Regions from separate parts of the Bacillus sp. PK6-025 genome, predicted to be linked through region 1. Evidence: riboswitches for the same ligand, from Rfam matches in the RefSeq annotation. Region 1 holds a riboswitch; each other region holds the start of a gene.
The links. Region 1 has a riboswitch for S-adenosylmethionine ahead of M1D67_RS06710 (methionine biosynthesis PLP-dependent protein). Riboswitches for the same ligand answer to the same signal wherever they lie in the genome.

Region 1 (10,428 bases):
TCCGACAACAGCGGCGGCGATGGCGATCGCCAAAGGCTGGCAGAGCCTCGTCGCTCCGGTTATGCTGGTCGGGACGTTCGGATATCTGATCGGCAATTATGTCGGCACCCTCTTGGGCACATGGTTTTCTACCCTGGTTTAAACGCAAAAAAAGCCGCAGATTCCCTGAAGAGTCTGCGGCTTCTTTTATGATCGGGCGAACGCTCTGGATACGGCTTCCAATGCACGGGCAAAATCGGCCTGCAAATCATCGGCATGTTCCACACCGACGCTCAGCCGCAGAAGGCCGTCGGTAATCCCCCGTTTTTCCCGCTCTTCTTTCGGCATAGCGGCGTGTGACATTTTTGCCGGATAGGAAAGGATCGACTCCACAGCGCCGAGACTGACGGCAAAGACCGGAAGAGAAATGCGTTCCACAATCTTTTTCACGGCTTCTGCATTCTCCAGCTCGAACGAAAGGACGGCGCCGGCGCCATATGACTGGTGCCTGTGAACTGACGCACCCGGATGCGAAGACAGCCCCGGATAATACACTTGTTTGACGGCCGGATGCTTTTCAAAAAATTCAGCGAGCTGCTGAGCTGTTCGAGATGCTTTTTCAAGCCGGACCTGCAGTGTTTTCAGCCCTCTCAGCACAAGCCAGCAGTCTTGGACGCCGAGGACAGCGCCGAACGAATTTTGCAGCTTATAAAGTTCTTCCCCGAGTTTTTTGTCTTTCACAACGGCAAGTCCTGATAATACGTCGCTGTGTCCGCTTAAAAACTTCGTCGCGCTGTGTAGCACAACATCGACGCCGAGCTCGAGCGGCCGCTGCAGCGCCGGGGTCATAAACGTGTTGTCAAGAAACGTCAGACAGCCGTGCGCCTTGGCAAGCTTGACGACGCCTCTGATATCCGTAATGCCGAGCGTCGGATTTGACGGTGTTTCAAGGTAGATGACTTTTGTATTTTCCTTTATGTTTAAAGCAATTTCATTTAAATCCGTCATATCGACGAAAGTATGTTCAATCCCGAAGCGGCTCAGCACTTCCGTAATCATCCGGTAAGTGCCGCCGTACACATCTTTTGTGACAAGCACGTGATCGCCCTTTGACAAAAGCAGAAAGGCGGTGGAAATCGCGGCCATTCCGGATGAAAAAGCAAATCCCCTCGTCCCTCCCTCAAGCTCGGCTATCGTGTCTTCAAGCGCCGTTCTTGTCGGTGTTCCTGACCGGCTGTAGTCATATTCGCCGAATTTGTCAAAAGAACCTTGATGAAAGGTTGAGGCGTGCTGGATCGGCACGCTGACGGCTCCGGTTGCTCCGTCCGTTTTATTTTGGTTATGAACAAGCCTTGTTTCAAGCGTCCAGTTTTCATGACTCATGCGGAACCGCCTCCCCTTTTACTTTTTCCAGCGCAGCTTTTAGATCCTGCTTTAAATCGGAGACGTGTTCGATTCCGACTGAAAAGCGCAGAAGTCTGTTGCAGACGCCGTTTGCAATTCGGATGTCTTCCGGGATATCCATATGGGTCTGTGTCGCCGGATAGGTGATGAAGCTTTCGACTCCGCCAAGGCTTTCGGCGAAACAGATCGTCTTGAGATTTTTCAGCAACGGATTAACCCATTCTTCCTTTTGAACGCGGAATGACAGCATGCCGCCTTTTCCCGGATAAAGAACATCGGCAATTTCCTCCTGCTCTTCCAAAAAGGCCGCAAGTTCCCGCGCGTTTTCCTGATGCTGTCTCATCCTGAGAGCGAGCGTCTTCATCCCTCTCATTAAGAGCCATGAATCGAACGGCGATAAAACCGCGCCGATGGCGTTTTGGTGCTGGAACATTTCCTCAGACAGCTCTTCGCCTTTTGCAACGACAAGCCCCGCCAAAAGATCGTTATGACCGCCCAAATACTTCGTCGCGCTGTGAATGACAAGATCAGCGCCGAGCTCAATCGGCTTTTGCAGAACCGGTGTATAGAACGTATTGTCGACAATGAGCAGCAAGTCGTGCTCTTTGGCGATTTGCGCGATTTTTTGAATATCAGCTTCCTGCATGAGCGGATTTGTCGGCGTTTCTACAAACAGTGCCTTTGTATTGTTCGTGATTTTCGACTTGATACAGTCTTCGTCTGAAAAATCGTCGTAGAAAAAGCGAAGTCCGTATTTCTTCCATTCGTTTTCAAAAAGGCGGTACGTTCCCCCATATAAATCGGACGAAACGATGAGCTCATCCCCGCTTTGAAACAGAGCCATGATCGTCTGAATGGCAGCCATACCGGAACTGAACGCAAAGCCGCGCGTTCCCCCTTCGAGTTTCGCGATTGCATCTTCAACAAGCTGTCTTGTCGGATTTTTTGTGCGAATGTAATCAAACCCTGTGGATTCCCCGATCCCTTTGTGCCTGTACGCAGAAGAGAAATAAACGGGAGGATTGACAGTTCCCGTTATTTCATCACTGCGGTTGCCGATTTGCGCCAGCGTTGTTTGTACATGTTCAGTCATATGACACCATCCTTTTAAAAATAAAAAACCCCTTCTTCATAAGAAGAAGGGGGATTATGCGCTTCTTCTTATCTTCCAAGCATCTGCTTGCTGGATTTAGCACCTTGGTACACTGACATCGTCAGTGCAGACCGGTTGCTGAGGTTTCAAAGGGCCAGTCCCTCCACCTCTCGTGATAAGAATCTCTTCAATTTTCTGATTGTTCTTTACTTTAACCTAAGTCAAGACATTTTTCAAGGGTCATTTTTAAATCTTTCCTCATATTGAACATGGTATGATGAAACCAAACGACGGAACCGGAGGAATCAGATGCCAAAAACAGAGCGATTAATCGAATTGATGATGACCGTTCATACAAAACGAAAATTTACGGCCGGGGAGCTCGCAGCAGAATTCGGGGTTTCCTACCGCACGATTCTCCGCGATCTGGACGAGCTGAGCGCGCTCGGCGTCCCGATCTATTCTGAAACAGGCGCGAACGGAGGCTATTATTTGCTGAATGAACCTGTGCTTCCGCCGCTCTTTTTTACACAATCAGAGGCGGCGGCTATGTTTTTCGCGTATCAATCTCTGCAGTTTTTCGGATCGCTTCCCTTTGATGCGGAAACGCGGATGGTTTTAAAAAAGTTCTACCGCCACCTTCCCGCGGAAACACAGGAGCGGATTGATGCGATGAAAGACAGAATCGTGTTCTGGAATCCGCATCGTCCAAAAGCCGCCGAACATTTAGAAACGCTTCTTGATGCAGCCATCAATCAATCCGTTTTGACGGTCGTTTATGACGGAACAGACGATTGCGCGGAGAGATCCATCCAGCCCATCGGCTTGTTCAGCTGGAACGGCTTCTGGTACTGTCCGGCCTATTGCTTTAAAAGGCAGGCGTTCAGACTGTTCCGCGCCGACCGCATCCTTCGGGCGGAAAAAGCGGCCAGCCCGCTGGCCCGCCAGCTTCCCTATCCATCGGTTCTCAGCTGGATCAAACATTCGGAGAGCGAGTGCCCTGAACCGGTGCGGCTGCAAGCGGAACTGACACGCAGAGGAGCCAGGCGGGCTGCGGCTGATGTGGACTTATTCAAGATCCTCACCATGCGGGATGACGGGACGGGGGCGATCGATGCAAACCTCCCCAGACCAGAACTTGAGTATTTCGGGGAACTTTTGTGGAACCTCGGCACTGAGGCAACTGTCAAAGAACCCGCAGAAATCAAGCTTCAGCTGAAACGGAAAGCTGCTGACATTTTAGCAAGGTACGACTAACTTTTTTTAAGAATCGTGACAAAGCCTGTCAGGATTAGGTGATACTTTTAGAATAAAGCCAAATGGAAAGGATGAAGCAAATGAAGCAAGTTCAAGCCCTGCGGAGCGATTTGTTCCACGAGATGGAGACGGGCATCCGCTCCACGTGTCATCTTCTGAAAAAAGTGAAGGAATCTGACTGGTCTTACCGGCCCGCCGACCGCATGCGAAGCCTGAAAGAACTGGCAAGCCATCTGACGGCCATCCCAGAAGCCGACATGGCTATCATGCAGGAAAAGGAAGAGGCCGCCATCTCCCGAATTGAAAAGAAGTATAGTGCATTGCAGTCGGCTGACCAAATGGCTGAAGCTATGCAGAAAGGATTCGCCGCTTTTCAAACGTATATGACTTCCCTCTCCGACGAGGAATTTTTGACGAAAAAAACAAAGCCGTTTTACCTTGATGAAGGGATGACCCAAAGCCGCTGGCTGACGGAAACGCTCACCCACGTCTTCCATCACAGGGCCCAGCTGTTTAATTATTTAAAACAGCTCGGCTATGACGTCAACATGTTCGATCTGTATCTTTAAAAGGTGTTCATATGAAGCTGCCTCTGACAAAAAAAGAACGGTCAAACTTAAGGACAGCCAAGGTAAAAATAAAAAACACGGCATATATGGATCTGTCCGTCCTTGCACATACGCTCGGTTCGTCTTTGGAGCGCGCCGCATACATCAAGGCGCTCGCCCAGTTTCAAACCGCTCCTTCCATCGGGCCGAAAATGGCGCAGTGCGCCGTTGACCTGGGCTACTATTCCCTTGGCGACATCAAGCATGAATCAGGTGCGGATTTGATCATCCGCCTCGAAAAACTGAAAGGCTACTGGGAAGATCCTTGTGCAGAAGATGCGCTGCGATGCATCGTCCATTATGCCAACGATCCCGAAAGCGCTAAAAGCTGGTGGGATTTCACAGAGGAAAGAAAAATGTACCGCGAACGCTGCGGATACCCTCCGGATAGACCGTCAACGCCCTGGTACGAAAAAAAACGGACATAAAAAATCACGGCTGCCGAACAGTTCGGCAGCCCTTTTCGCTTCTTTCACAAGAGAATTTCGTGTTAAAATGAATGGAAACGTTCACAAACATTATTTCTGGAGGAATTCATCTTGGCTATGAAAACAGGAGTCATTCAGGAGAAGAAGCTTTTTTCGGAAGAGCTCGGCGAGGAAATGGAGCTTCTCGTCTATTTGCCGTCATCCTTCTCGCCGCTTTACAAATATCATGTGATCATCGCACAGGATGGACATGACTATTTCCGCCTCGGGCGCATCAGCAGACAGGTGGAAGAACTGCTGGCGAACGGCGAAATCGAAAGAAGCATCATCATCGGCATTCCGTACAAAAACGTACAGGAAAGAAGGCTTACATACCATCCGGAAGGGTCAAAATTCGAAGCGTATAAACGTTTTTTGGCAAATGAACTCGTCCCTTTCGCCGACAGTGAGTACCCGACATACCAAGTCGGATCAGGCAGGACGCTGATCGGAGACTCGCTCGGAGGAACGGTTTCCCTCATGACGGCGCTTGACTATCCGAATATGTTCGGAAACGTCATTATGCAGTCACCTTATGTCGACCGCCATGTTCTCGATAAAGTGAAACAGTCCGATTCCCTGCAGCTTATTTCAATTTGCCACCAAATCGGAGAGAAAGAAACCGCCGTCAAAACGACTGATGATCAAATTTTGGATTTCACCGGTCCAAATGAGCAATTAAAAGAATTGCTTGAAGAAAAGCAGACAAACTACGATTTCAAAGCTTTCGACGGGGATCACAAGTGGACATACTGGCAGCCGCTCATCACCCCCGCTTTTAAAAAAATGCTGTAGCTCTCTGTATATCGGCCCATCTTTGATATACTAAACCATATCAATTGTTTAAGGAGGGAACAAAATGAAATACGGTATTGTGCTATTTCCATCAAAAAAACTTCAGGACATTGCAAATTCCTACCGAAAACGCTATGACCCGAATTACGCTTTAATTCCGCCCCACCTTACATTAAGAACACCTTTTGAAGTGTCCGAAGACGAGATCGCGAGCGTCGTAGGACACCTGAGGGAACTTTCAAAAGAGCTGAAACCGGTCACGCTGAAGATTACAAAATTCAGTTCCTTTGCCCCTGTCAATAATGTCATCTATATGAAAGCCGAACCGACAGAAGAATTGACGCAGCTTCATGAAAAAATGTACAGCGGCGTTTTGGAAGACAAACCCGAATATGCGTTTGTTCCCCATGTCACAGTCGCACAAAAGCTGTCAGATGATGAGCATTCCGACGTCCTCGGCACGCTGAAAATGAGAGACGCGTCGCACGAAGAAGTCATCGACCGCTTTCACCTGCTTTACCAATTGGACAACGGATCTTGGACCGTCTATGAAACTTTTATTTTAGGAGCGTGAAGAAAGCCAGTGGAAGCCGTCATTGTGAAGAATCAACAACAGCTTGAAGACGCCTTCTTTGTTAGAAAGGAAGTCTTTATCAAGGAGCAGCACGTATCACCGGAAGAAGAAATGGATCATCTCGATCAGGAATCTTCACATCTCGTCATCTATGACGGAAAAGAGCCGATCGGCGCTGGCCGGCTACGGCTTGTCGACGGCTATGGCAAACTTGAACGAATCTGTGTACTGAAAAGCCACCGCTCCCTCGGCATCGGCAACCTGATCATTCAGGCGCTTGAAGAGGAAGCCGCCAAGCAAGGCGCGGTTCAATTCATGCTGAACGCGCAGACACAGGCTGTTCCCTTTTACGAAAAACACGGCTATAAAGTCGTGTCTGAAGAATTTTTAGATGCGAATATCCCCCATGTCAAAATGGTCAAAAAGTAACCGTTCCGCTTTTTAAGCGGAACGGTTTTTCTTTTCCTCAGAAAACATTTCATAGTTTGTTCATCTTTTGTTTATCGTTTATTCAACATTGTCTATTAAAGTTGTTTCTAAGCTTTTACGAAGCCCTACACAAAATAGACGGGAGGTAAACAGCCGAATGCCGTTATGAACAAAAAAAACATCACCACACTCGCCCGTTTCGGGATAGTCGGAGCCGGAAACACACTCGTTGATTTCGCCGTGTTTTTCATCCTTACGTCCCTCCGCGTACCCTATCTGGCCGCACAGCTGTTTTCCTATTCGGCAGGCGTAGCAAACAGCTATATCTGGAATCGGACATGGACGTTTCAAGTAAAGGAAAAAGCACATGGCGCGGAAATCGTCCGGTTTATCATAATCAATCTTGCAGCAGCGGGCGCTACATTTGTCCTTCTGTATATTTTTCAAAAAGCCGGCCTTTCCCTTTTTGTCAGCAAAATGTCCGCAACAGTCGCAGGAATGGCGATCAACTTTATCGGAAACAGGCTTTGGGTGTTTCAAAAACCCGGAACAGATTCATAAAAAAGACCAGGAGTGAATAACCATGAAAGTAAAAAAAGCAGTCATCCCAGCAGCCGGTTTGGGTACAAGGTTTTTGCCGGCAACAAAAGCGCAGCCGAAAGAAATGCTGCCGATTGTCGATAAACCGGCTATACAATATATCGTGGAAGAAGCTGTTCAATCAGGAATAGAAGACATCCTTATCATTACAGGAAGAAATAAGCGTTCGATTGAAGACCATTTTGACCGCTCTGTTGAACTGGAGCAAAACCTGTTCGCCAAAGGAAAAAATGATGTGTTAAAAGAGATACGCGACATCGCCGATATGGCGAATATTCATTATATCCGGCAAAAGGAGCCCCTCGGTCTCGGACATGCGGTGTTATCGGCCAAGCATTTCATCGGTGATGAGCCGTTTGCCGTCCTTCTCGGCGACGACATCATGGTGTCAGAAACGCCGGCGCTTCGGCAGCTGCTCGAAGTATTTGAAGAATATCAGACAGAAGTAATCGGCGTTCAGCCAGTCGATCCGGCGGACGTGAGCAAATACGGCATTATTCAGACGTCCGCGCAAAAGAACAAAATATATCAAATTGACGATCTTGTGGAAAAGCCGTCTGTCAAAGAAGCCCCTTCAAATATCGCGGTTATGGGCCGCTATGTGCTGAGGCCTTCGATTTTCCCTGTGCTCGAACAAACGAAGCGCGGTGCGGGAAATGAAATTCAGCTGACTGACGCACTAAGGGAAATCTGCCGGGAACAAAGCATGTATGCGCGCAAATTGGAAGGAAGCCGCTTTGATATCGGCGACAAGCTGGGCAGTTTTAAAGCGAGTACGGAAATCGCTCTTATGCGGGACGAGATGCGGCCAAAACTGCTCGCCTACCTGGAAAGCGTCCTAAAAAAAGAAGCGCAGAAAGGAGCATGGCAATGACATCCGTACTCGTTACAGGAGGAGCCGGATACATCGGCAGCCACACCGTACTCGAATTAACAAAGCAAAACCGCTCCGTCGTCGTGCTTGACAATTTATCTACCGGACACAGGGAAGCCGTCAGCGGGATCAGCTTTTACGAAGGCGACATCGGTGATGCGGCACTTGTCAAAGCCATCATCAAACATCATGATGTCGATGCTGTCATCCATTTCGCCGCCAAAAGCCTTGTGTCCGAATCGATCGAAAAGCCTGAGCTCTACTTTAGGGAAAACACGCTCAAGTCTTATGCATTCTTCGAAACGGTCATCAAGGAAGGCGTCAAAAACATCGTCTTTTCGTCGACCGCCGCCGTATATGGCATCCCGGAGAACGTCCCGATCAAAGAGATAGCCCCCCTCTCCCCTGTCAATCCTTACGGGGAATCGAAGCTGATGATCGAAAAATACTTGCACTGGGTCGGGAAAACGCACGGTGTCAAATGGGCAGCCCTCCGCTACTTCAACGCGGCCGGCGCCGCTTTAAACGGAGCGATCGGCGAGGATCACGATCCTGAAAGCCATCTCATTCCCCTCGTCCTGCAGACGGCTTTGGGACAGCGAAAGCAGCTGTCCATTTTCGGAGATGATTACCCGACGCCGGACGGAACATGCATCAGGGATTATATTCACGTCCTCGATCTGGCTTCCGCCCACCTGGCGGCTCTTGACAGGTTATATGAAGACAGACTGAAGCAAAATGTTTATAATGTAGGGACAGGAGCCGGACATTCCGTAAAAGAAATCATTGAAACCGCGGAAAACATGACAGAGCGAAGCATTGCAGCAAAAACGGACGAGCGCAGAGCGGGGGATCCGCCAGTGCTTGTGGCGGACAGCCGGACACTGATGGAAGATACCGGATGGAAGCCGCAATACAGCGATTTACAAACCATCATTCAAAGCGCGTGGCAATGGCACAGGGCGCATCCGGACGGTTTTTGAGATTCGCTTGTTTCCCGCGCGGGCGGCAGGGAAACATCCCGGCGGCTGCTCCAACGTTCGGCTGATGAAATCAAAAGCAGGGAGAAAAAACGAAAATGGGAAGCATAGTGAATGATATTTTAATGTGGCTGACCGATCTTGGCTATTTCGGCATTGCAATCGGTTTAATGATCGAAATCATCCCGAGTGAAATCGTACTGGCCTACGGCGGATACTTGGTGTCAAGCGGCTCTATTACGATGACAGGGGCCGTGATCGCCGGCGTCATCGGGGGAACGATTGCTCAATTGTTTTTATACTGGATCGGCTATTACGGCGGAAGGCCGTTTTTATACAAATACGGAAAGTACTTATTGATCCAAAAGCATCACATTCAAACGGCCGAAAAATGGTTTGAGAAATACGGCGGAGGCGTTGTCTTTTCCGCCCGCTTCATTCCCGTGGTCAGGCACGCCATCTCCATTCCGGCAGGAATTGCGAAAATGCCGATTTTAAAATTCACAGGTCTGACCGTGCTGGCCATCATACCGTGGTCGATATTATTCGTCTACCTCGGCATACAGCTCGGCAGCCGGTGGGACCATGTTGAAAATGTGGCGAGAACGTACACGACTCCGATTATGATCGGAGCGGCCGCTATGATTATTCTGTATTTCGGACTCAAAAAACTGCGCAAAAAATAACGAAAACCCCGGTATAAAAGCCGGGGTTTGTTTCATCTTTCAAACGGACTCGTTAACGTAGCGTCCGCTTTCCGCCTTTTCCGCAACACGGCGGTTCAGCGTTTTTTTTCGCTTCTTTTCCAAGACCCGCCTAAAAGCCGCAGTCTGGTTTTCCTCTCTTTTTTCGACTTCGCGGTAGGCGCGCTCGCTTGGGATATTGGCGGTTTTTTGTATATGCGCATAGTTCGATTTTTGGCTGATGCTGCGATTGGCGTACTGTGTATATTGATCATGATGGACAGGCGGCAAATATCCCATTCGATCTCCTCCTCATCAGCTTTAATTCCCAAAAATCTACTGTTTTAAACGGTTTTCATTTGATATGATAGACGTTGTCTCATAACACTAGACGATTACCCATTAATTGGAGGACCTCTTTTTGAAATGCGCCCGATTCAATAACCGAGACATTCATATACATACATATTCGAGAGAACACCTGCAATTCCTCTTTGATGAAGCAAGAAAAGACAGAATCACGTGTAAACATTGCGGCTTGCCTCTCAGACTGAAATTGTCGATTCATGAAGAACCACATTTTTTCCACCGGGAAAACGGGGATTTTTCTCAATGTGAAGCAGCTTGCTTAAACGAGAAGACAGAGCAAACCAGACAGAACGACTATACAGAAAGCGGCGTGTTC
Region 2 (10,428 bases), 330 kb from region 1:
CGGCCGGCAGCCAGAAAGGAGACGAAGAACATCGCCTATTTAACAGAGCTCGATATGTTCTACGATCCATTTCGGGTCAAGGATATGATTCACTTTTATGAAACCCAGTTTTCCGATTTCCGTATAAATAAAGCGTGGGATCTGTTAAAGGACATGAAAATCGACGGGGATAAAAAAATCGGCAAGCTTTCCAAAGGCAACCGGGGCAGGCTGAAGCTCGCGCTCACATTGGCGCGCGATGCAGCAGTCGTGCTGCTTGATGAGCCGTTTTCCGGTCTTGATCCGATGGTGAGAGAATCGATCGTCAAAAGCCTTCTTACATATTTGGAGCTTGATAAGCAGACAATCGTCATCGCCACCCATGAGATTCATGAAATTGAACAAATTTTGGATGAGGTCGTTGTCGTCTTAAATGGCCGAATTGAAGAAAAAAAGGATGTCGAACAGCTGCGCGAGGAATCCGGAATGTCGCTTTTGGAATGGCTGAAACGGTTTATTGAAGAAAAAAATTGAAAAGGCTGGAGGAGAAACAGTGGAAACACTTTTGGAATTAAAAAATGTATCAAAAACGATCAGGGGGAAAAAGATTATCGACGGCTTGAGCTTTGACGTGCGGGCAGGCGAAATATTCGGCTTCCTGGGTCCGAACGGCGCCGGAAAAACGACGACGATCCGGATGATTGTCGGGCATATGAACATCACCGCCGGTGAAATCGCCGTGTGCGGCGTCAGCGTAAAAGAAAATTTTGAAAAGGCCGCGCGGCATATCGGAGCGATCGTTGAAAATCCGGAACTGTATAAATTTTTAACGGGCTATCAAAACCTTCAGCAATACGCGCGCATGACGAAAGGCGTGACGAAACAGAAAATTGACGAAATCGTCGAGCTTGTCGGATTGAAAAACAGGATCAATGATAAGGTCAAAACGTATTCTTTAGGAATGAGACAAAGGCTTGGCCTGGCCCAAAGCCTTTTGCACGATCCGAAGCTCTTGATTCTCGATGAGCCGACGAACGGGCTTGATCCGGCCGGTATCCGGGAAATTCGCGATCATTTAAGAAAGCTGACGAGAGAAAGAGGTATGGCGGTCATCGTTTCAAGCCACCTGCTTTCAGAAATGGAGCTGATGTGCGACAGGATCGCCATTATCCAGAACGGAAAGCTCCGGGATATTCAGCATGTGCACGGACCCGCTCAGGATGAAAAGAAGCGCTATTATATTCAAGCGGATGACAATCAGGCTCTGATGCGGGAAGCGGCTGCCTTCAAAAAGATGAAGGTTGACGAAGCGGATGGCGGGATAGAGCTCAGCCTTCAAAAGGATGAAGTGCCTGATTTGATCAAACACTTGTCAGACAACGGTGTCCGCCTATATGAAGTGAAGGCTGTGAACAAATCGCTGGAAGACCGGTTCCTGGAAATCACCGCAGAGAAGGAGGAAGCTCAGCATGTTTAATCTCATCGTAAATGAATGGATCAAAATTTTTAATCGAAAAGGCACATATGTCATGATTGCGATTTTGCTGTTATCTGCCATCGGGCTGGGCGTTCTCACAAAGACGATCGGAGAGACAGACCAAAACCCGGACTGGAAAAAAGAATTGATGCAGGAAAATAAAGATATGAAAGAACAACTTAAAGGGGTCAATAATCCGGCACTTGAAAAAAGCTATGAACGGTTGACCGCCATTAATGAGTATCGAATCAAGCACGATTTGCCGGAAGACGGGGACTATTCGGCCCTGTCGTTCATCAGCGACGCGAGCAGCACCATTCCTCTCCTCGGTCTGTTTGTGATCACGGTGGCTGCGGGAATCGTTGCGAATGAATTCAACTGGGGAACGGTGAAGCTGCTTGTCATCAGGCCGATCAGCCGCTTTAAAATTTTGCTGGCAAAATATTTTACAGTTCTGCTTTTTGCATTGGCTTTGCTTTTCATTCTGTTCGCAAGCGCGGGTATCACAGGCATTGCTTTATTCGGGGCAGGCGACGGCAGCCAGGTTCACTTGGCGTACGCCGATGGAACAGTTGAAGAAAAAAGCCTGCTGCTGCACTTGGCCGGCAGCTATTTGCTGAATTCAATCTCGCTTTTGATGATGGCGACAATGGCCTTTATGATTTCAGCTGTTTTCAGAAACAGCTCGCTTGCCGTAGGTATTTCAATTTTCCTTTTGGCAATGGGCGGAACGGTGACAAACTTGCTCGCAACGAAATTTGATTGGGTGAAATACATCTTATTTGCCAACACTGATCTCACTCAATACTTTGACGGATCTCCGCTTGTTTCAGACATGACGCTGGGATTCTCGATTGTGGTGCTGGCTGTCTATTTTATCGTTTTTCATGTGCTCGCCTTTGGTGCATTCACAAAAAGAGACATCGCTTCATAAGCGGTTTTCGCAAAAAAAGCCTGACGCCGGTTTTCCGGGCGTCAGGCTTTTTTTAAATATAAAAAGACTGCTGACATTCGGTCAGCAGTCCTGTATGAAGATCAGCGGTTCACAGCTTACGCTTTTGTTACGTTAGCAGCTTGTGGTCCGCGGTTTCCTTCAACGATTTCGAAAGATACAGATTGGCCTTCTTCCAAAGTTTTGAAGCCTTCGCCTTGAATAGCAGAGAAATGAACGAATACATCGTCTTGTCCTTCAACTTCGATGAATCCGAAACCTTTTTCAGAGTTAAACCATTTTACTTTACCTTCTAGCATGAAATTTCCTCCTAAAGCGATAACGCTTAAATTCACTATTCTTGCTCTAAAACAAACTTCCAAGACGAAAACTCTTACAAAACTTTCTTCTTAAAGATAGTTCGAACAAAAATAATTACCTTTACTTTACCAGTGTTTAAGCGAAATTACAACTGCTAAACACAATTTTTTTAAAAAAAGTGAAATTTAATAATCAGGGCGAAAAATAAAGCATTAAAAAGCGGGTTTTTGAAATTTTCACAATTCTGATTGACAACATTTCAAAGAAGCTGTAAAGTTAGGTAAAACTTCATGCATCAACACTTCTTATTCAGAGAGGCGGAGGGAATTGGCCCTATGAAGCCTCGGCAGCGGGTTCTGCATACAGCAGAATACTGTGCCACATCCAACAAGCCGTACGGGCTTGGAAGATAAGAAGAGAGCGGACCACTCTATTTACTTCGTGTCGTCTAAGGCTTCTTCTTATTTTTTAAGAGGGAGCCTTTTTTGTTAGCCAAAAAGAGGAGGAAGATCATCATGATTACATTTGAAGGCGTTGAAAAGGTCTATGAAAGCGGCGGACAGAAGGTTCATGCGCTCAATGGAATCGACCTTCATGTAGATAAAGGGGAAATATACGGCGTCATCGGATTCAGCGGCGCAGGGAAAAGCACGCTGATCCGCTGTGTGAACTTCCTTGAAAAACCGACGGCCGGAAAGGTATTCGTCGGCGGAAGAGACTTGATGTCTCTGTCGAAAGCTGAGATTCGAGCTGTTAAAAGGAAGATCGGCATGGTATTTCAGCATTTTAACCTGTTAAATTCAAAGACGATTTTCGCTAATGTCGCTGAGCCGCTCGCGCTTGTCAAAACACCGAAAGCCGAAATCAAGCAAAAAGTGACGGAACTGCTCCATTTTGTCGGACTTGAGGATAAAGCCCGCGATTATCCGGATCAGCTGTCGGGCGGCCAAAAGCAGCGCGTCGGCATTGCCCGGGCGCTGGCGACAAATCCGGAGGTTCTGCTCTGTGATGAAGCGACATCCGCGCTTGACCCGCAGACGACCGGCGATATTTTGAAGCTGCTGAAGCGCGTCAACGAACAATATAACATCACGATTTTGTTGATCACTCATGAAATGAATGTGGCAAAAGAAATCTGCGACAAAGTCGCGGTCATTGAAAAAGGAAGGATCATTGAATCAGGCAGCGTGTTTGACGTGTTTTCCGCGCCGGAAACCGAAACGGCCAAAAGCTTTGTCAAATCAGCCATCGACCACGAGATACCTGAATCGATTCAAAAATTAAATGTGAAGCATCTCTACCAGCTTCAATTTGTCGGCGAATCTTCCGGGAAGCCATTTCTTTCGCAAGTGGCAAAGCGGTTTGACGTAGAAGTCAACATTCTGCACGGAACGATTACAGAGCTTCAGGGAATTCCGTTTGGCAGTATGACGGTTGAACTGCAGGGGGAAGACGGTGAAATCGGGCGGGCGCTCGAATATATCCGCAGAGAAAACATTCGCATCAGGGAGGTATAAGCATGCTTGTTACATATGACCAAATCATTGACGCACTGGTTCAGACGATTCAAATGACGGTTTTCTCGCTTTTATTTTCAAGCGTGATCGGCATTCCGCTCGGCATTTTGCTGGTTGTCACAAGGAAGGGGCATCTGCTTGAAAATCCGGCAGTTTTTACGGTTGTCAATATGATCATTAACATTTTCCGTTCCGTTCCGTTTATCATCTTGATGGTTGCTTTAATTCCGGTGACAAGGCTGATTGTGGGGACGTCCATCGGCACATCGGCAGCGATTGTTCCCCTGACTTTTTATGCGGGGCCTTACATCGCAAGGCTCGTCGAGAACTCTCTGCTTGAAGTCGATCCGGGAGTCATTGAAGCCGCTGAAGCAATGGGAGCGACTCCGCGGCAGATCATCTTCCGGTTTCTGATTCCGGAAGCGCTCGGTTCGCTTGTGCTGAGTTTTACGGTGGCAACGGTCGGATTGGTCGGAGCGTCGGCGATGGCTGGTGCGATAGGCGCCGGCGGTCTTGGGGATTTGGCGATCACATACGGCTACCAAAGGTTTGACACGCTGACGATGATCATCACGGTTGCAATTCTCGTCATCGTTGTGCAGGGATTGCAGACATCCGGAAACGTTCTGTCCAAAAAATTGAGAAGAAGATAAACAGAGAGGGAGACAGCTATGATGAAAAAGTTCACATTTGTTATCATTTTACTGCTGCTTGCGGGAGTGATCGCGGGGTGTGCGGCAGACTCTGATGCGAAAACCATTAAAATCGGCATCAGCGGAACGGATACAAGAATCTGGGACTTTGTGAAGAAAAAAGCCGAGAAAGAAGGCTTAAAGCTTGAAATCGTCAAATATTCTGATTATGTTCAGCCGAACCAGGCTTTGGCGGGCGGTGACATTGACGCCAATGCATTTCAGACGATATCTTACTTTAATGCATTCAAAAAGGAACGCAATCTTGAACTATCGCCGATCGGCACAACGATCATCGCTCCGATGGGCATTTATTCCGAGAAGTATGATTCGCCTGACGATATACCAAACGGCGCGGAAATCGCTGTTCCGAGCGAAGCGACGAACATGGGCAGAGCCTTGCTCCTGTTGGAGTCCGCCGGCCTGCTTCAATTAAAGGACGGATTTGACGGAAACGGAACGCTTGATGCGATTAAAGAAAATCCTAAAAAACTCAAAATCACAACGGTGGCCGCAGAGCAAACGCCGCGCGTGCTTCCCGACGTCGCTGCATCTGTTATCAACAACGGCATAGCGGTTGACGCCGGCTTCCATCCTGTCAAAGATTCGATTAAACTGGAAGACGAAACAGCGACACCGTACATCAACATTATTGCGGCCAGAACAGAAGACCGGGACCGTGAAGATTTGAAAAAGATCGTTGAGCTGTACCAATCAGACGATACCGCTGAATTGATCAAAAAAGAGTTTGACGGTGCACAGCTGCCGACTTTTGTTCCACTGAAAGACATCGGCGAATAAAATGTCAGTCGCGCAATTGATTCCCGGGTCATATATTGAAATACATCGATAATTCCTACTTGACCAATCAGGTTTGTTGTACTATAGTTTTTAAATGTAAAAAATTCTGGGGGTGCTTTTGTTACCATGACATTATTTGTTGTTATTAATATTATCGTCATGCTCGGCCTGATGGCGCTCCTTTATATGATGCAAAAAAAACATGTTTCGTTTTCTAAGCGGGTATTTACCGCTCTGGGAATCGGCATTGTTTTTGGATTCGCTTTGCATTTTATATATGGTTCGTCTTCAGAAACGATTACGCAGACATCTGATTGGTTTAATATTGCAGGCGGCGGCTATGTGAAGCTTTTGCAGATGATCGTTATGCCGCTTGTATTCATCTCGATTTTGGGTGCTTTTACAAAGCTTAAACTGACGCACAATATCGGAAAAATCAGCGGATTGATCATCGGCCTCTTGATCGCGACGACAGCTGTCGCTGCTGCGGTGGGAATCGCGTCCGCACTTGCTTTCGACCTGCAGGCTGTCCATGTGGATCAAGGCCAGGCAGAGTCAATGAGAGGGGCGGAACTCGAACAGAAATCGCAGGACATGGAAGCCAAAACACTTCCACAGCAAATTGTCGAGCTTCTTCCGGGGAATCCGTTTTTAGATTTTACGGGAGCAAGACCGACATCAACGATCGCCGTTGTTATTTTTGCGGCTTTCCTTGGAATCGCGTATCTCGGGGTCAATCGAAAACAGCCTGAACAAGCTGAGCTTTTCAAAAAGATGGTTGATGCCGTGTATGCGATCATTATGCGTGTAGTGACGTTGATTCTGAGGCTGACGCCTTACGGTGTATTGGCGATCATGACAAAAACGATTGCAACGAGCGATCTCGACAGCATTGCCAAGCTCGGCAAATTTGTCATCGCTTCATATGTGGCGCTGATCGTCATGTTCATCATTCACCTGCTGCTCATTACATTCAGCGGTTTAAATCCTGTCACATATTTGAAAAAGGCGTTTCCGGTCCTTGTATTTGCGTTTACATCTAGATCAAGCGCAGGCGCTTTGCCGCTGAACATTAAAACGCAGCGCAGCCTCGGTGTTCCCGAAGGCATTGCAAACTTTGCCGGTTCCTTCGGACTGTCCATCGGACAAAACGGATGTGCCGGAATTTACCCTGCAATGCTCGCGATCATGATTGCGCCGACGGTCGGACAAAATCCGCTTGAGCCGTCATTTTTGTTCACGGTTATCGCTGTTGTTGCGATCAGCTCTTTCGGAGTGGCAGGCGTCGGCGGAGGTGCGACATTTGCAGCGCTTCTCGTCCTTTCGGCGTTAAATATGCCCGTAGCGCTTGCTGGACTGCTGATTTCGGTTGAGCCGCTCATCGACATGGGGCGTACGGCTCTTAATGTCAGCGGCAGCATGACGTCAGGACTTGTCACAAGCAAAGCAACAAATGAACTTGAAAAAGACACGTACCAAGACCGTACTAATATCATTGAAGCAGAAGTGTAAAAGAAGAACGGCCCGCACAGCTTGATTGCTCGTGCGGGCCGTTTTTTATGAATAGTTTTGGTCGTTATCGAACATCGTCTGGTTTGCAGTCTGATCGTTCATGACATTAACCGGGGCAGTCATATGGCTTGATTGATGCTGGTCGTTTGCCGTATGGCCTGACTGGCGATGTTCCTGTGACTGTCCTCCGGAATTGAAAGCCTGTTTGATCATGTCAGCCGGATTCATCATCATCTGGTTTCGGCCGTTACCTTGCTGTCGACCTCCCATGCCCTTCGCGAACATGCCTGTCAATCTTTTGCGGATTTCGGGAGAAAAAGCCGCGGTCAATGCAGCTGATCCTAAAACCAATACAGCGGGATGGATGCCTGATCTTCTTCTAAACAAAGGGTCAACCTCCTTTTTACGTATACCATCCCCAGTCCTGATCGGTTTTATTCTTCAAGTTGTGCCGCGAGATATAAGCGGTTACTTTCGAAAAATTCGAAAATTTTATGGTAGGCTTTTATTTTATTTTCTGTTTTAGAAAAACCGTGCCCTTCATTTTCCAAAACAAGATACTCAATATTCCGCCCCCTTGCTTTTAACCGATCGACGACCTGATCGGACTCTTCCTTTACGACGCGGGGATCGTTTGCGCCTTGGATGATCAGCATCGGCTGAGTCATATTCTCCAGGTATGTAACAGGAGAATCGGCTTTCAGTTTTTCATAATCCCGCTCAGGCTTGCCGACCCATTTTTCCATCATCGGCTGCCAGAAATCCGGTACGGATTCGACAAACGAAAACAGATTGCTGACTCCGCATATATCGACGACGGCGCGGAAATACTCTGGATGCCTTCCGTGAAGCAATAGCGACATATACCCTCCGTAGCTGCCCCCCATTAAAAAAAGTTTTTCGCGGTCCGCAAGCTTTTGATCGATAAGCCAGTCGATGCCTGCAGTCATATCGAGGCGCGGTCCGTCTCCCCAATCTTGTTCAACCATTTTAAAGAAGGAATAGCCGTAATTCGCTGATCCCCTGAAATTAGGGGCGAATAAACTGGTAGCCCATTTTCGCAGCGAGTTGAAAGAGATCATAGAACATAAAGGTTTCTGCATCTTGCGGTCCGCCGTGCGGCCAAATAATCGTCCAGCCGTTCGCTTCTTCCGGGTCCGGCTTAAACAGCAGCCCTTCTATAGCGAGACCGTCAAAAGAAGGATATGTCACAACCTCCGGATATGACAGCTCCTGTTCGGAGAAACCCGGAACCGAATGTTTCGTTAATTGCCGCCATTTCGTCTGTCCTTTCGTTAATACATAGAGATTAGCCGGCCTGGTCGGCGTTGAGCCGAGAATGTACAGCGTGCCCGAAGAGGCGCAGTGTATTTTCGAAATGGATGTGCAAGGGCAGTCCACCTCCCGGCTTCCTCCTGTTGCTGTGTTGTACTCATACATCACCTCTTTGACGCCTTTTTTTCCAATCAGATAAAGGAAAGTTCCGCTCGGATCAGCGTGGATGGCTGTTAAATCAGTTTTGTCAATCGAAAGCACCGGCGCAAAAATACCGGATGAAACGTTGTACAAGGCAAGGTATGAAAACTCGGCTTCGTAGTTTGTCGTGACGAATAACCGATCATCAGATGCAAAGCGGGAAGAATAAACCATATGAGGCAGCGTCTCATCGGGGACGATTCCTGTCGTCACACCTTCAGCGGTATGGATCATGCAGACATTGTGGCTGTTGACATAGTAGACATGGATGCTGACGGCTTTCTCGCCCGGGCTTACATCAGCCAGTATTGAAGTTCCGTCTTTTCCTTCAAAAATAAGCTCTTCTTTTTCAGCGAGACAATCGTATCTGTATGTATTTAAAAATGTCGGATTGTCCTTTGTGGAGGAGTAGTAAACGGCGTTTTGGACAGGGATGGGCTCGAAGTGGCGGTCCGTTTGATTTCCGTTTAATGAATGGAACGACCCGTTTTTTGACGAAAGCTTGTACAGTCCGCTTTGTTCGTTTCCGTCATGGTCAAAACCGGCATACAGAATAGAGCCGTCGGGATTGTAGGCGATTCCTTTTGCATCCTAATTCAAGAATGACAGCTGGTACGGGTATGCATCGGGAAGATCCATCGCCCACAGGTTTGATGTTCCGTTGAGATTTGTATCAAAAACAAGCTGCGTCTCATTGGAATGTACCGCAAAGTCTTTAATTCGCAGCACATGCAAAATGCTTTTTGCTTTTTCCATTTTATATACATCTCCGGATTTATTTGGGTATTTTTACATTCAATAAGATCATAACAAAAGTCGCGTATAAAAAATATGCTTTAGACAAATAAATAACACGAAAAAGAAAAACCTATACGTCAATCATTAAAGGAGGCAATTTTAATGTTTAGTATGAAAAAAGGCGCGATTGTTGCTTTGCTCCTTCCGTTTTTGTTCACAGCCGGATGCGGCATGGCAAACCAGGGGGCGGATAACAACCGTCGCAACCAGGACAATGCGCTTCAAAATGTAACAAACAGAGATAACGACCGCACGAATGTCAATGACGGCAGAAACGTCAACGACCAAATGAATGTGACAGACAACCGCGATGCCAACCGGGATAATAATAATATGGAAGTGGCGGATAAAGCCGCAGACAAAGTGACGGAACTGAAAGAAGTCAGAAGTGCAAACGTCATTACGACAAACCGCAACGCTTATGTAGCGGTCGTTTTGAAAGGCAATCCGAAAGGCGACGTAACGAATGAGTTGAAAGGGAAAATCTCGAAAAAGGTTAAAGAAGCAGACAATAACATCAACAATGTATTCGTTTCGGCAAATCCTGATTTTGTTGACCGGATGAGAAATTATGGCGACAGAATCCAAAATGGCGAACCGATCGAGGGCATGTTTGAAGAATTCGGTGAAACGATCAACAGAATTTTCCCGAATCAAAGATAATGAAAAGCCGCAATGAGCGGCTTTTTTTGTTGGCTGCTTTTCATACAGGCCACTTCCTGAACCTTCCCGCATAGTGTGTAGTACAGTGAAGCACATTGCGGATGGAGGGATGACATGTGACGGGAGAGATGAAAGCAGCCTTTATTTTAATTATGGCGGGCACTCTATCCGCTCTGTTATTGGCTGTTTTTGTCGTGTTCAGCCAAGAGAGCCCAGAGGCGGCTGTTTTTTCGGGGAAAAAAGAAAAACTGAAAGAATCGC
Region 3 (10,428 bases), 1.5 Mb from region 1:
CCTCAAGCAGTGTTTCCATGCCTGTCATGTTTTCGTTGAAAGAAGAAAAAACGCGATTCGACTGTGATGGAATGGGTGATGCTGCGAAATGCATGACGGCTTCAATGTCCTCATTTTCAAATACTTGCTTGAGAAAATGCCGGTCGCGAATATTCCCTTCATAAAACGCAGCTTCGGGGTGAACGGCTTCTGCGTGTCCCGTTGCCAGGGAATCCACAACGACGACTTTTTCTTTTTTCTCAATTAACGTGTAAACGGCGTGGGAACCGATATAACCGGCTCCCCCGACAACAAGTATGCTCATCGGAATTCCTCCTTTTGGATCTCTTATCTTCTACATGATATGGCGCTGCGGAGCTGCCGCCCGCCGCTGTTCTTCAAATCCGTATTTGCCGTCAATGATATATAGCGGCCTGTCTTTCACTTCGTCATAAATGCGGCCGATGTATTCGCCGATCGCTCCGAGGATGATCAGGATAAAGCCGCTGAACAAGCATTGCAGAATGATCATCGAAGACCACCCGGTAATGGTGCTTGTCGTAAACAGCTTCATGCAGACGACGATGAAGGCATATATAAAACCGACCGCTGACAGCGCGATTCCTGAGTAGCTTGCCAGTTTCAGCGGCTGAAAGGAAAATGAAGTGATGCCGTCGAGCGAGAGCTTCAGCATTTTTTTGAGCGGGTACTTCGTTTCCCCTGCAAGCCGTTCGTGGCGCTCGTAATAGACGGCTGTCTGCTTGAACCCGAGCCAGCTGACAAGGCCGCGGACGAACGGATTTTTTTCTTTCAGCTTGTTCATTTCATTGACCACCTTCCGGTCCATGAGCCGGAAATCTCCCGTATCCACCGGGATATCAACGTCTGTGAGTTTTCTTAAAATACGGTAGAACATGGCGGCCGTTTGCTTTTTGAAAAATGTTTCTCCTTCCCGCTTTGTGCGGACGGCGTATACAACGTCAAAGCCTTGGCGCCACTTTTCCGCCATTTCCAAAATCAATTCGGGAGGATCCTGCAAATCGGCATCGATCACCACGATCGCTTCGCCGGCAGCATAGTCGGTACCGGCCGTAATGGCGATCTGATGACCGAAATTTCTTGAGAAATTGATGCATTTTACTGCCGGGTCTGACTGAGCAAGCGACTTCAGCATGTGAATACTGTCATCGCTTGAACCGTCGTTTACAAAAATCAGTTCATAAGGGTCGCCTGTCGAGTCCATGACGGTTTTTAATCGGTCATAGGTGCTTTGAAGTACTTCCGCTTCGTTGTAGACAGGGACTACGATTGAAAATGTGACTTGTCTCTGCATATTCATCACCTTTCCTTTCATCAATCAAGCTCCACTTTATAAAGCGTCTGATTTCCGCCAGGTCCGCCTGACTGGGAATCGTTATCTGAAGAAGAGCTGCTGTATTCGTTTTTTGAAATTTCTTTTCCGTTTTCTTTAATCCAGTTAGTGATTTCTGAGTTGTCTTGGCCTCGACCGTCGCCGATCATGAAGTACTTGACTTCGCCGTTTTTGACGAGCTTCTCAAGTTTTTCAACCGTCAAAATCGGGTCGCTTCCAGAGAATCCGCCCATCGCCATGACAGCTTTACCTGTTTTGATGATGTAAGATTGAGCAGACGTTGCGCTGGAGACCGCAAATAAATATTTTTCACCCGTGTTGTTCTTTTCAAGGTAGCTCAACAGTTCTTCATCGACTGATTCGCCGCTTCCAGGGCTGCCGCCGCTTGGTCCGCCTTGTTGACGGCCGCTTGCGCCTTCGCCGTTCTGATTTTGGCTGTTTTGGCCGGAACCGGTATCAGTTGAAGAATCATTGCTGTTTGAACCAGGACCGAAGCCAGGTCCGTTATTGTTGTTTTGATCACTGTCTGTTTGACCGTCTTGGCTGCCGAATCTGGGAGGTCCGCTGCCGTTGTTATTCTGCATCTTCCCTCCGCCGCCACCGCCAAATGATTGTGCGGATTTAGGTCCGGCCTGCGGAATCATGCCGTTTACACCGTCAGCGAGCGTTGCTGTTGTCCAATAGAAAGGTCCGATCAGCATGCCGAGCAGCGCTGCAAGTGATACATAGTAGCTGAATGACTTTCCTTTTTTGAAAAAGATGAGAAGGCAGCTTGTGACAATGCCAAAAGCGCCGATCAATATGCTCCAGACGATGCCGATTTCGCTGAGATAAGGACTCAAAATATACAATTCAAATGCGGTTGTCAGCAAAATTCCGATCGGCAGAAGCTGTTTTTTCCAGCCGCTTTCTTCCTGATAGAGGCGAACGAGCGCTGTCCAGCCTGCACCTGATAAAGCGGCAATCGGTGCTGCCAGCATGATCAGATAGTAATGGTGGAAGAATCCTGCGACGCTGAAGAATGCAGCGACTGGCAGAAGCCACATCATCCAGAAAATCGTTTCAGTCGTTATTTCATTGAATTTGCGTTGACCGCGAAGGCCCGTGATCAGCAAACCGATGATGCCGAAGAGTACAAACGGGATGAGCCAGCTTGCCTGTCCGGAAAGCTCGGATTGGAATAGTCTGAGAGGGCCGGGGTTTCCTGTGCCAAACATGCCGCTCGTGCCGCCACCGGGACCTCCGCCGCCGCTTTGAACATCACCCTGCTGGCCGTCCGGTCCGCCTGAAGGCATCTCGCCCCCGCTCGGCGGAGCCATTTGTCCATTTGTCGAGTCTGAGTTGTTTTCGGTATCGCCGCTTTGCTGCTGCGGCATTTCCTGCTGCTGGTTCTTTTGATTTTGATCAGATGAGGAGGTTCCGCCCCCGCCAGCACCGTTTTGGCCTGTGAGACGCTGGATGCCGTTGTAGCCAAACGCCAGCTCAAGGACAGAGTTGGTCTGGCTGCTTCCAATATAAGGGCGCGAACTCTCCGGCTGACTATCGACGACTACCGCCCAGGAAACGGAAACGCCTGCCAGAACGATCAAGGCTGTGATAAGAGACACAATTTTTTTGCGAATCGTCGTTTTTGCTGCAATCATGTAAAACAGCAGGAATGCCGGTAATACCATGTATGCTTGCAGCATTTTGACGTTAAAGCCGACGCCGACCATACAGAATGCGCCGAGCAGCCAGCCGATTTTTCCTTTCCGGACTGCTTTAAACAACATCCAGGTTGCAATCATCAAACAAAGGGTGAGAATGCTGTCGACGTTGTTTGTATGGCTGACCGCAACGGCAATCGGCGTACACGCCATAATAAGAGCTGAAATTCTGGCCGCCGTTTTGCCAAAAGTAGGTTTTACAATAAAGTACAACAGTGCTACGGAAATCACTTCGGCAATCGCTTCAGGAAGAACGACGCTCCAGCCGTGCACGCCGAACACAAGTGCAAAAAGTGTCTGAATCCAGAGTGCAACCGGCGGTTTATCAACTGTTACAAAGCCTGCTGGATCAAATGATGCGTAAAAAAAGTTATGAAAACTTTGGGTCATACTTTCAACGGCCGCCGTATAGTAGGCGTTGTCTGTGTCACTATTCCAGATGCCGTACAAGTTTAAAGCTGCAGATAATACAAGAATGAAGACCAGGAATATATCGATTTTCCTTTTCTTAATCATTGTTCGATCACCTCACTAAAGAGCATTATAGAAGCCAAATATGATCAAACTATGAACAAATCAAGAAGGAATTTTAAATTGTATAGAGGGGCAAAAAAAAAGAGACATGCCGTCAGGAGGCATGTCTCCAGCGTGTCGAGAAACCCCCGCATTCGTTGTCAGGCCTGCGCGTCGGTGCTCACGAATTCCAACATTCGCTCCGCTCCGATGCTCGGCCTTCCTAGACTGCAAGGGTTTTCAATCACGCTGAAAGGATGACAAAATCCCAAAACAAAAAGCTGTTTTGGGATTTTGTCAACATTCTGAGACATGCCGTCAGGAGGCATGTCTCAAATATGAGGTGTTATTTCCATACGTCTTCTGCGATCTCGACGACATGGCGCAGTTTTTCCCATTGCTGCTCTTCTGTCAGGAGATTGCCTTCTTCTGTGGAGGCAAAGCCGCACTGCGGGCTTAGGCACAATTGGTTCAGGTCGACGAAGCGAGCTGCTTCGTCGATGCGCCGCTTAATATCATCCGGGTTTTCAAGCTCTCCGAATTTTGATGTGATCAGGCCGAGGACGATCTGCAAGTCTTTCCGTTTGACATAGCGAAGCGGTTCGAAGCCGCCGGAGCGCTCGTCATCAAATTCAAGGAAAAGTCCGTCTAAATTGAGTCCGTCGAAAATCGTTTCTGCAGCCGCATCGTAGCCGCCTTCCGCCACCCATGTTGACTGGAAGTTGCCGCGGCAGATGTGCATGGTGACCGTCAAATCGTCCGGGCGTCCTTCAACTGCTTCATTAATCGTGTTGGCGAAGGACTGGCGCAGTTCATCAGGCTGGCGGCCGAAGGCTTTGATCTGCTCATGTCCTTTGTCTGAGAAAAATACCGACCAGGCCGTGTCATCCAGTTGCAAATAGCGGCAGCCGGCATCGTAAAATGCGCGGATCGCTTTTTTGTAAGCCTGCGCGACATCGTGATGGAACTCATCCAGATCCTCGTACGGGCTTTCTCCAAGTTTTCCTCTGAAAAACAGCATATTCGGGCTCGGAATCGTCATTTTCGGCGTATGTGTGCCCGCAATATCATGAAGAAATTTATAATCTTCCAGCATCGGATGGTTTGTAAAATCGACTTTGCTTGTTACTTTGATTCCGCGCGGCTTCGTTTCAACATTATGAAATTGAATGCCCTTGTCCGCTGTATATCCTTCTACGCCGTCAAGCCCTTCAAGAAAATCGAAATGCCACCATGACCTGCGGAATTCCCCGTCAGTAACGGCTTTAAGGCCAATTTCTTTTTGCTTTTCGACAATGCGCTTGATCTCTTCGTTTTCGACTTCGCGCAGTTGTTCAGCGCTAATTTCACCGTTCGCTTTTTGAATACGCGCTTTTTTTACGGGCGCAGACCTTAAAAGACTCCCCACCTGATCAGCTCTGTACGGTCCGATTTTTTTCCCAGGCGTTTGCTTCAGTACATCGGTTGATTGTGTCATGCTTCATCCCTCTTTCTTTATAGACATAAAAAAGCTCTTCCCGATAAGGAAGAGCTTGATATATTCAATCTCCTCCTTATCTTCAAGAGCACGAACATGCTCTTAAGGATTTAGCACCATTCTGTCATAGACAGCGGTTGCCGGGTTTCACAGGGCCAGTCCCTCCACCACTCTTGATAAGGAAAACCTTTTTATGCAATTTTTTAATAATTTTAATATTAATACTTTTTATAAAAATGTCAATGGGTTAAAAAAAACTATTTGGTTTTTCATTTTCTTCTTCTGCGGTTAAACCGGAGGGCGTATCGAATCAGCGTATGAATTTTTTGTCAAGACAGTCTTTCAAATGGTCAACAAGGTGCTGAACGAACAGGGTGAATTAGAATATTTTTCAATTTTTATCTCCGAAAATAGAAACTTTCTCGCGAGTTTACCGGTCTATCATGTGTACCTGATTTCAAAATGGGTATGATAAACAATGACAGATTAAGGAGGGTTCTTATGAACAAAAAAACAGTGTTTAAAGCGTTAGGTATGCTGATAACAGGGGTATTGTTTTTTGCGCTGTACGGTGCGGCCGCACTTCCTTCTGCACACGCGGCAAATGAAAAAAAGCCGACGGTCACGAGCCATACTTACAAAAACATTAAGGCTTTGAAATACCCGCAGGTTGCAAATGTAAGCAGCAAATCTCTCCAAAATAGGATCAACAAAGATTTTAAACGTTATATTGAGCAGTCCTACAAAGATTATGTAAAAAACAAGAAAGACGGCCAACAGCACGGATACCAAACAGATTATCAAACGTCCTTTGAAGTGAAATACCGGACCGGCCAAAAGCTGAGCATTCTGACAAGTAATTACGTCTACTCCGGCGGAGCGCACGGAAATACGGCAGTCCGCTCTTTCAACTATGACCTTGCCTCTAAAAAGCGGGTGTATTTATCAGATATCTTAAATACAAAATCGAAAATGGATAAGACAAAAACATACATTTACGACTATATTCAAAAACACAGCGACATTTTCTTCCCGGATGTGAAGAAGAAAGACATCGTCCTTGGTAAAAACACGGCTTTTTATTACACAAAAGACGGCATTGCGATCGTCTTCCAGCAATACGATGTCGCTCCTTATGCTGCCGGAAATCCGGTCGTTGCCGTGCCGAAAACGGTGTATCAATAAATAACAGCCCCTGTTTCGCAGGGGTTTTTGTTTTGAGGGAAGAAGGAATGGGGAGGTTATGGAAGCCTTTTCATGAAGTGGCAGCTGACGGGCATGATTCAGCCCGCAGTCCGTTCGCAGATTTTTTCTAAATCGAATAGCTCGCAGACATAGAACATGCACTGCCGGCCGCTGATAATCTGATATTTTTTAAAAGCATATGTCCGGTCTGCTGAAACAGGTACAAGTTGTGTGAAATGTTTTCCCAGGCAGTCGCCCGTACTGAAAATTTCACGCCTTGACTCCAGTTCTGCAATGATTTTCCCGATGGGAAGCCTTTCTGCCTGCAAATCTTGTTTGATGGCGGGCGGCAGTAAGTTTGTTTTAACATAGACATAATTATAAGATAAATAATCATCGCCCGTTTTCAAAGAGGAAGTTCTAAACAAGATGTCATCATCGCGTTGAAACAGCCTCGCTTCTTCAGGTGACAGCTTGTCATAATCAATATTATTTTGCTGAAAAACTTCGATTTCGGCTTTGCCACCGATCAGCGTTTCAATCGCTTTGGTTGTTGAACCATCGGTTTTGGTTAACATGTCTTTTACAATAGCAACTAGAGTTTCAGGAAAAAAGTGGCTTACGCTCAATGAAAGGCACCCCCGTACCAAAATTAGAATTTTTTGAAAACTTGTCTTTAAATTTATCATGTGGAGATGCGTTTGTCTAGAAAAATAAGTTAAATTTTAGGTTAGTAATGTAAATTTTATATTTTTAACAATTGGATAGATCAGGATATGTATGGAAAAAGGAGACGTCAATGTCTCCTTTTTTTGTGCGATTCATTTAAGTCGTCTCTCCTTCTAAAAGCTGTACGGGCAAATAGGTTTCCAGCGGTAAATCATCGAATTCGCCTTCGATGGCTTTGGACAAAATCTCGATGGCCGTCTTGGAAATGAGTTCAATCGGCTGCTGGATGGTTGTCAATTCCGGGAGGATGGACTGAACGGCTTCCGTTCCGTCGTAGCCGATCACCTTTAATAGCCCGGGAATGTCTTTTCCGCGTTTTTTTGCTTCGGTGATGACTGTAGCGGCCATGAGGTCATCGCTGGCAAAAATGCCGTCAGCCGCAGGCTGTTCATCAAACAGTTTTGAGATGATTTCCCGGTAATTTTGATGAAAGGGAACCTCATATGTAATCGGCTGTCTTCCGTGTTGTCGCATCACATCTTCATATGCTTTTCGTCTAAGATTTGCCGGTGTTTTCAGCTCAATTGGTCCGTTGAGATGGATGATGTGCCGGCAGCCTTTTGCAATTAACAGTTCTGTCGCTTTTCTTCCTCCGTCATAGTTATTGGAGCCGATGACGGGAATCGTTTCCGATAAGTAATGATCGATGGCGACAATCGGCAGGTTTTGCCGATGATAGTTTAAGATTCCCCTGTTGTAGGTCACGGCGATGACGCCGTCCACTTGATTTCGCATCAGCATTTCCAAGTATTTTTCTTCTTTGTCTTTGCGGTTCAAGCTGTTGCAAAGCAGCAGTTTGTAGCCCATGGCAGCGCAGATGCTCTCAATATGAAAGGCCAGTTCGCCGAAAAACGGGTTGCTGGAGTTAGGGATGATGAGCCCTATTAAATGAGTTCGTTTACGAAATAAAGAGCGGGCCAAATCGTTTGGAAAGTAATTGATTTCTTCCATCGCTTTATAGACTTTTTCTTTTGTTTTTTCACTAATATAGCCGCGGTTATTTAATACCCGCGATACGGTTGTTGGTGAAACTCCCGCTTTTTTTGCAACGTCGTGAATGCTAGGCTTCATTCCCTTTTCCCCCTGCTAGTTTACTGAAATGGCTTACAATTCTCGTCACGCACTTATTTTAGAGAATCGGACTGATATGTGCAAGAAAATGCCATGATTCTGAGAAATGTACCGGGATGAATAATTGGGGAAAAAATATGTCAACCGGTTGACATGTGAAACCGGTTGACATACAATTCACTTGAAAGCGCTTTTATCTGTTGATTTATGAAAAATGGGGGGAAGTGACAAAGATGAAAAGGTGGCTCTTCGGAATTTTTTCGTTGTTACTGATGTTTGCGATGTGGGGCTGCAGCAATAGCAAAAGTGCAAATAGCCAAGATGGGAAAACGCTTACGATGTGGGTGCACGTATCTGATGATAGTGAAGAAGGAAAGGTCTATCAAAAGCGGGTGGACGCTTTTAATAAAAAGTATGCCTCTGAAAATGTCAAGGCCAAAGTTGATTTCATTCCCAGAAGCGGAAACGGCGGCGGATATGAAGACAAAGTGAACGCGGCGCTGACAACGAACACCTTGCCGGATGTGATCACTTTGGACGGACCGAATACGGCGGCTTATGCGAAATCTGGTGTAATTGCGCCATTGGATGAGTATATCAAAGACCAGGATGATTTATTGCCGAGCATTAAGCAACAGGGAACCTACCAAGGGAAACTGTATGCGATCGGCGTCAGCGAATCGTCGGTCGGTATTTACTATAACAAAAAAATGCTGAAGGACGCCGGCGTTGACTTGAAAACGCTGCCAACGGTTGAGAATCCATGGACGTGGGACGAATTTCTTGAGCTTTGCAAAAAGCTGAAAAATAAATATGACAAACCGGCCATCGATATGCAGTTGCAGTCAAAAGACGAAATGCTGACTTATGCGCTTTTGCCATTTGTTTGGTCGGCTGGCGGTGATGTCCTTTCAAAAGACGGCAAGAAGTCGGAGGGTGTTTTTAACGACAAACCGACCGCTGCAGCGATGACATTTATTCAAACAATGCTGAAGGAGGGTTATACGACCCGGACTCCGGTTAAGCAGGCGTTTGAAACGGAAAAATATCCGATGAAAATGAGCGGTGTTTGGACGGTAACCGACATGGAAACAAATTTCCCTAATGTCGATTATGGGGTGATGCCGTATCCTGTTTCGCCAAAAACAAAAAAGCTTGTGTCCCCTTCAGGAAGCTGGCAGTTCGCCATGACACAGACGTCTGAAAACAAGGAATGGTCGGCAAAATTGGTCGATTGGATGACAAACAAGGAATCCAACCTGGAATTGAGCCGTTCGATCGCCGCGCTGCCTGTGCGCTATTCATCAGAGAAAGTGCTGGCAAAGGAATTCTCAGATGAAATGAATGTCTTCTTGCAGCAGCTGAAAGAAACGGGGCACGCCCGACCGGTGACACCGGCATATCCGCAGGTGACACGCGCATTTCAACAAGCGATCGATGACATCAGCTTCTTTGATCAGCATCAGGATATTCAATCGGTGCTGGATACGCGTGCAAAAGAAATGCAATCAGCCATCGATAAGGCTAACTAGAAGGTGGAACCATGAATAAAATTCCGTTGAAAGAAGCAAGGACGGCCTTTCCGCTGAAAAAAATCCCGGCCAATAAAATAGGGTGGCGGGACAATGTGCTGGCCTATACATTTTTAGGTCCGTCCTTGCTGATTTTGTCAGTGTTTCTCGTGATTCCTTCGATTATGGCGGTTTACTACGCATTTACAGATTATTATTTGTTAACACCTGACCTGCGCAAGTTTGTCGGTTTTGACAACTTTATCAAATTGTTCAAAGACCCTATTTTCTTGAAAAGTTTGAGCAACACATTGAAATTTGTTGTCCTTGTGATTCCGTTGCAGATCGGGGCCGCTCTCGGGCTGGCCCTTCTGTTGAATAAAAAGCGCAAGGCCAATACGTTTTTCAAAGTCGCATACTTTAGCCCCGTCGTCATGTCGCTTGTTGTCATCTCCGTTTTGTGGCTGTACTTGCTGAATCCGAATGAAGGAATGATCAATAACGTACTGACGCATGTCGGTTTACCGCCACAGCCGTTTTTGACAAGTCCTGAACAGGCGATCTTTACAATTGTTTTCGTTTCAGTCTGGCAGGGAGCGGGATTTCAGATGCTGATTTTTTTAGCGGGCCTGCAAAACATTCCCGGAGATGTCTACGAGGCGGCGCAATTGGATGGTATGAATAAATGGCAGCGGTTTATTTATATTACATTGCCTTTGTTGAAACCGACGTCGATTTTTATCTTTATTACAACGCTGATCAGTGCGTTTAAGCTCCTCGTGCAGCCAATGGTCATGACCCAGGGGGGACCGGTCAATTCAACGATGACAGTTGTCTATTATATTTATCAAACGGGATTTACCGATCGGATGGTCGGCTATGCAA

Region 2: it holds a riboswitch for S-adenosylmethionine, as region 1 does, so the genes downstream of both, M1D67_RS05030 (methionine ABC transporter ATP-binding protein) here and M1D67_RS06710 (methionine biosynthesis PLP-dependent protein) in region 1, are expected to answer to the same signal.
Region 3: it holds a riboswitch for S-adenosylmethionine, as region 1 does, so the genes downstream of both, M1D67_RS21325 (5-methyltetrahydropteroyltriglutamate--homocysteine S-methyltransferase) here and M1D67_RS06710 (methionine biosynthesis PLP-dependent protein) in region 1, are expected to answer to the same signal.

What each region holds. Positions count from the first base shown of each region.
Region 1 covers NZ_CP096509.1:1,314,655-1,325,082, reverse strand. The annotation lists gene M1D67_RS06720 (DUF819 family protein) at 1-142, shown strand, start outside; gene metC (cystathionine beta-lyase) at 187-1,362, opposite strand; gene M1D67_RS06710 (methionine biosynthesis PLP-dependent protein) at 1,352-2,476, opposite strand; SAM riboswitch class I at 2,542-2,658, opposite strand; gene M1D67_RS06705 (helix-turn-helix transcriptional regulator) at 2,786-3,733, shown strand; gene M1D67_RS06700 (DinB family protein) at 3,814-4,302, shown strand; gene M1D67_RS06695 (helix-hairpin-helix domain-containing protein) at 4,314-4,769, shown strand; gene M1D67_RS06690 (esterase family protein) at 4,881-5,603, shown strand; gene M1D67_RS06685 (YjcG family protein) at 5,668-6,177, shown strand; gene M1D67_RS06680 (GNAT family N-acetyltransferase) at 6,187-6,606, shown strand; gene M1D67_RS06675 (GtrA family protein) at 6,772-7,167, shown strand; gene galU (UTP--glucose-1-phosphate uridylyltransferase GalU) at 7,184-8,080, shown strand; gene galE (UDP-glucose 4-epimerase GalE) at 8,077-9,063, shown strand; gene uptA (undecaprenyl phosphate transporter UptA) at 9,159-9,746, shown strand; gene M1D67_RS06655 (hypothetical protein) at 9,786-10,043, opposite strand; gene M1D67_RS06650 (ATP-dependent helicase) at 10,165-10,428, shown strand, end outside.
Region 2 covers NZ_CP096509.1:988,685-999,112, forward strand. The annotation lists gene M1D67_RS05010 (ABC transporter ATP-binding protein) at 1-513, shown strand, start outside; gene M1D67_RS05015 (ABC transporter ATP-binding protein) at 533-1,456, shown strand; gene M1D67_RS05020 (ABC transporter permease) at 1,449-2,390, shown strand; gene cspB (cold shock-like protein CspB) at 2,507-2,707, opposite strand; SAM riboswitch class I at 3,011-3,124, shown strand; gene M1D67_RS05030 (methionine ABC transporter ATP-binding protein) at 3,224-4,225, shown strand; gene M1D67_RS05035 (methionine ABC transporter permease) at 4,228-4,878, shown strand; gene M1D67_RS05040 (MetQ/NlpA family ABC transporter substrate-binding protein) at 4,900-5,718, shown strand; gene M1D67_RS05045 (L-cystine transporter) at 5,845-7,230, shown strand; gene M1D67_RS05050 (hypothetical protein) at 7,276-7,617, opposite strand; gene M1D67_RS05055 (alpha/beta hydrolase family protein) at 7,665-8,333, opposite strand; gene M1D67_RS05060 (alpha/beta hydrolase family protein) at 8,260-8,919, opposite strand; gene M1D67_RS05065 (hypothetical protein) at 9,298-9,462, opposite strand; gene M1D67_RS05070 (YhcN/YlaJ family sporulation lipoprotein) at 9,607-10,167, shown strand; gene M1D67_RS05075 (hypothetical protein) at 10,284-10,428, shown strand, end outside.
Region 3 covers NZ_CP096509.1:4,165,648-4,176,075, reverse strand. The annotation lists gene galE (UDP-glucose 4-epimerase GalE) at 1-304, opposite strand, end outside; gene M1D67_RS21335 (glycosyltransferase family 2 protein) at 335-1,333, opposite strand; gene M1D67_RS21330 (glycosyltransferase family 39 protein) at 1,333-3,573, opposite strand; gene M1D67_RS21325 (5-methyltetrahydropteroyltriglutamate--homocysteine S-methyltransferase) at 3,917-5,047, opposite strand; SAM riboswitch class I at 5,121-5,230, opposite strand; gene M1D67_RS21320 (DUF3298 and DUF4163 domain-containing protein) at 5,549-6,232, shown strand; gene M1D67_RS21315 (chorismate--pyruvate lyase family protein) at 6,331-6,861, opposite strand; gene M1D67_RS21310 (LacI family DNA-binding transcriptional regulator) at 7,058-8,032, opposite strand; gene M1D67_RS21305 (ABC transporter substrate-binding protein) at 8,266-9,564, shown strand; gene M1D67_RS21300 (carbohydrate ABC transporter permease) at 9,576-10,428, shown strand, end outside.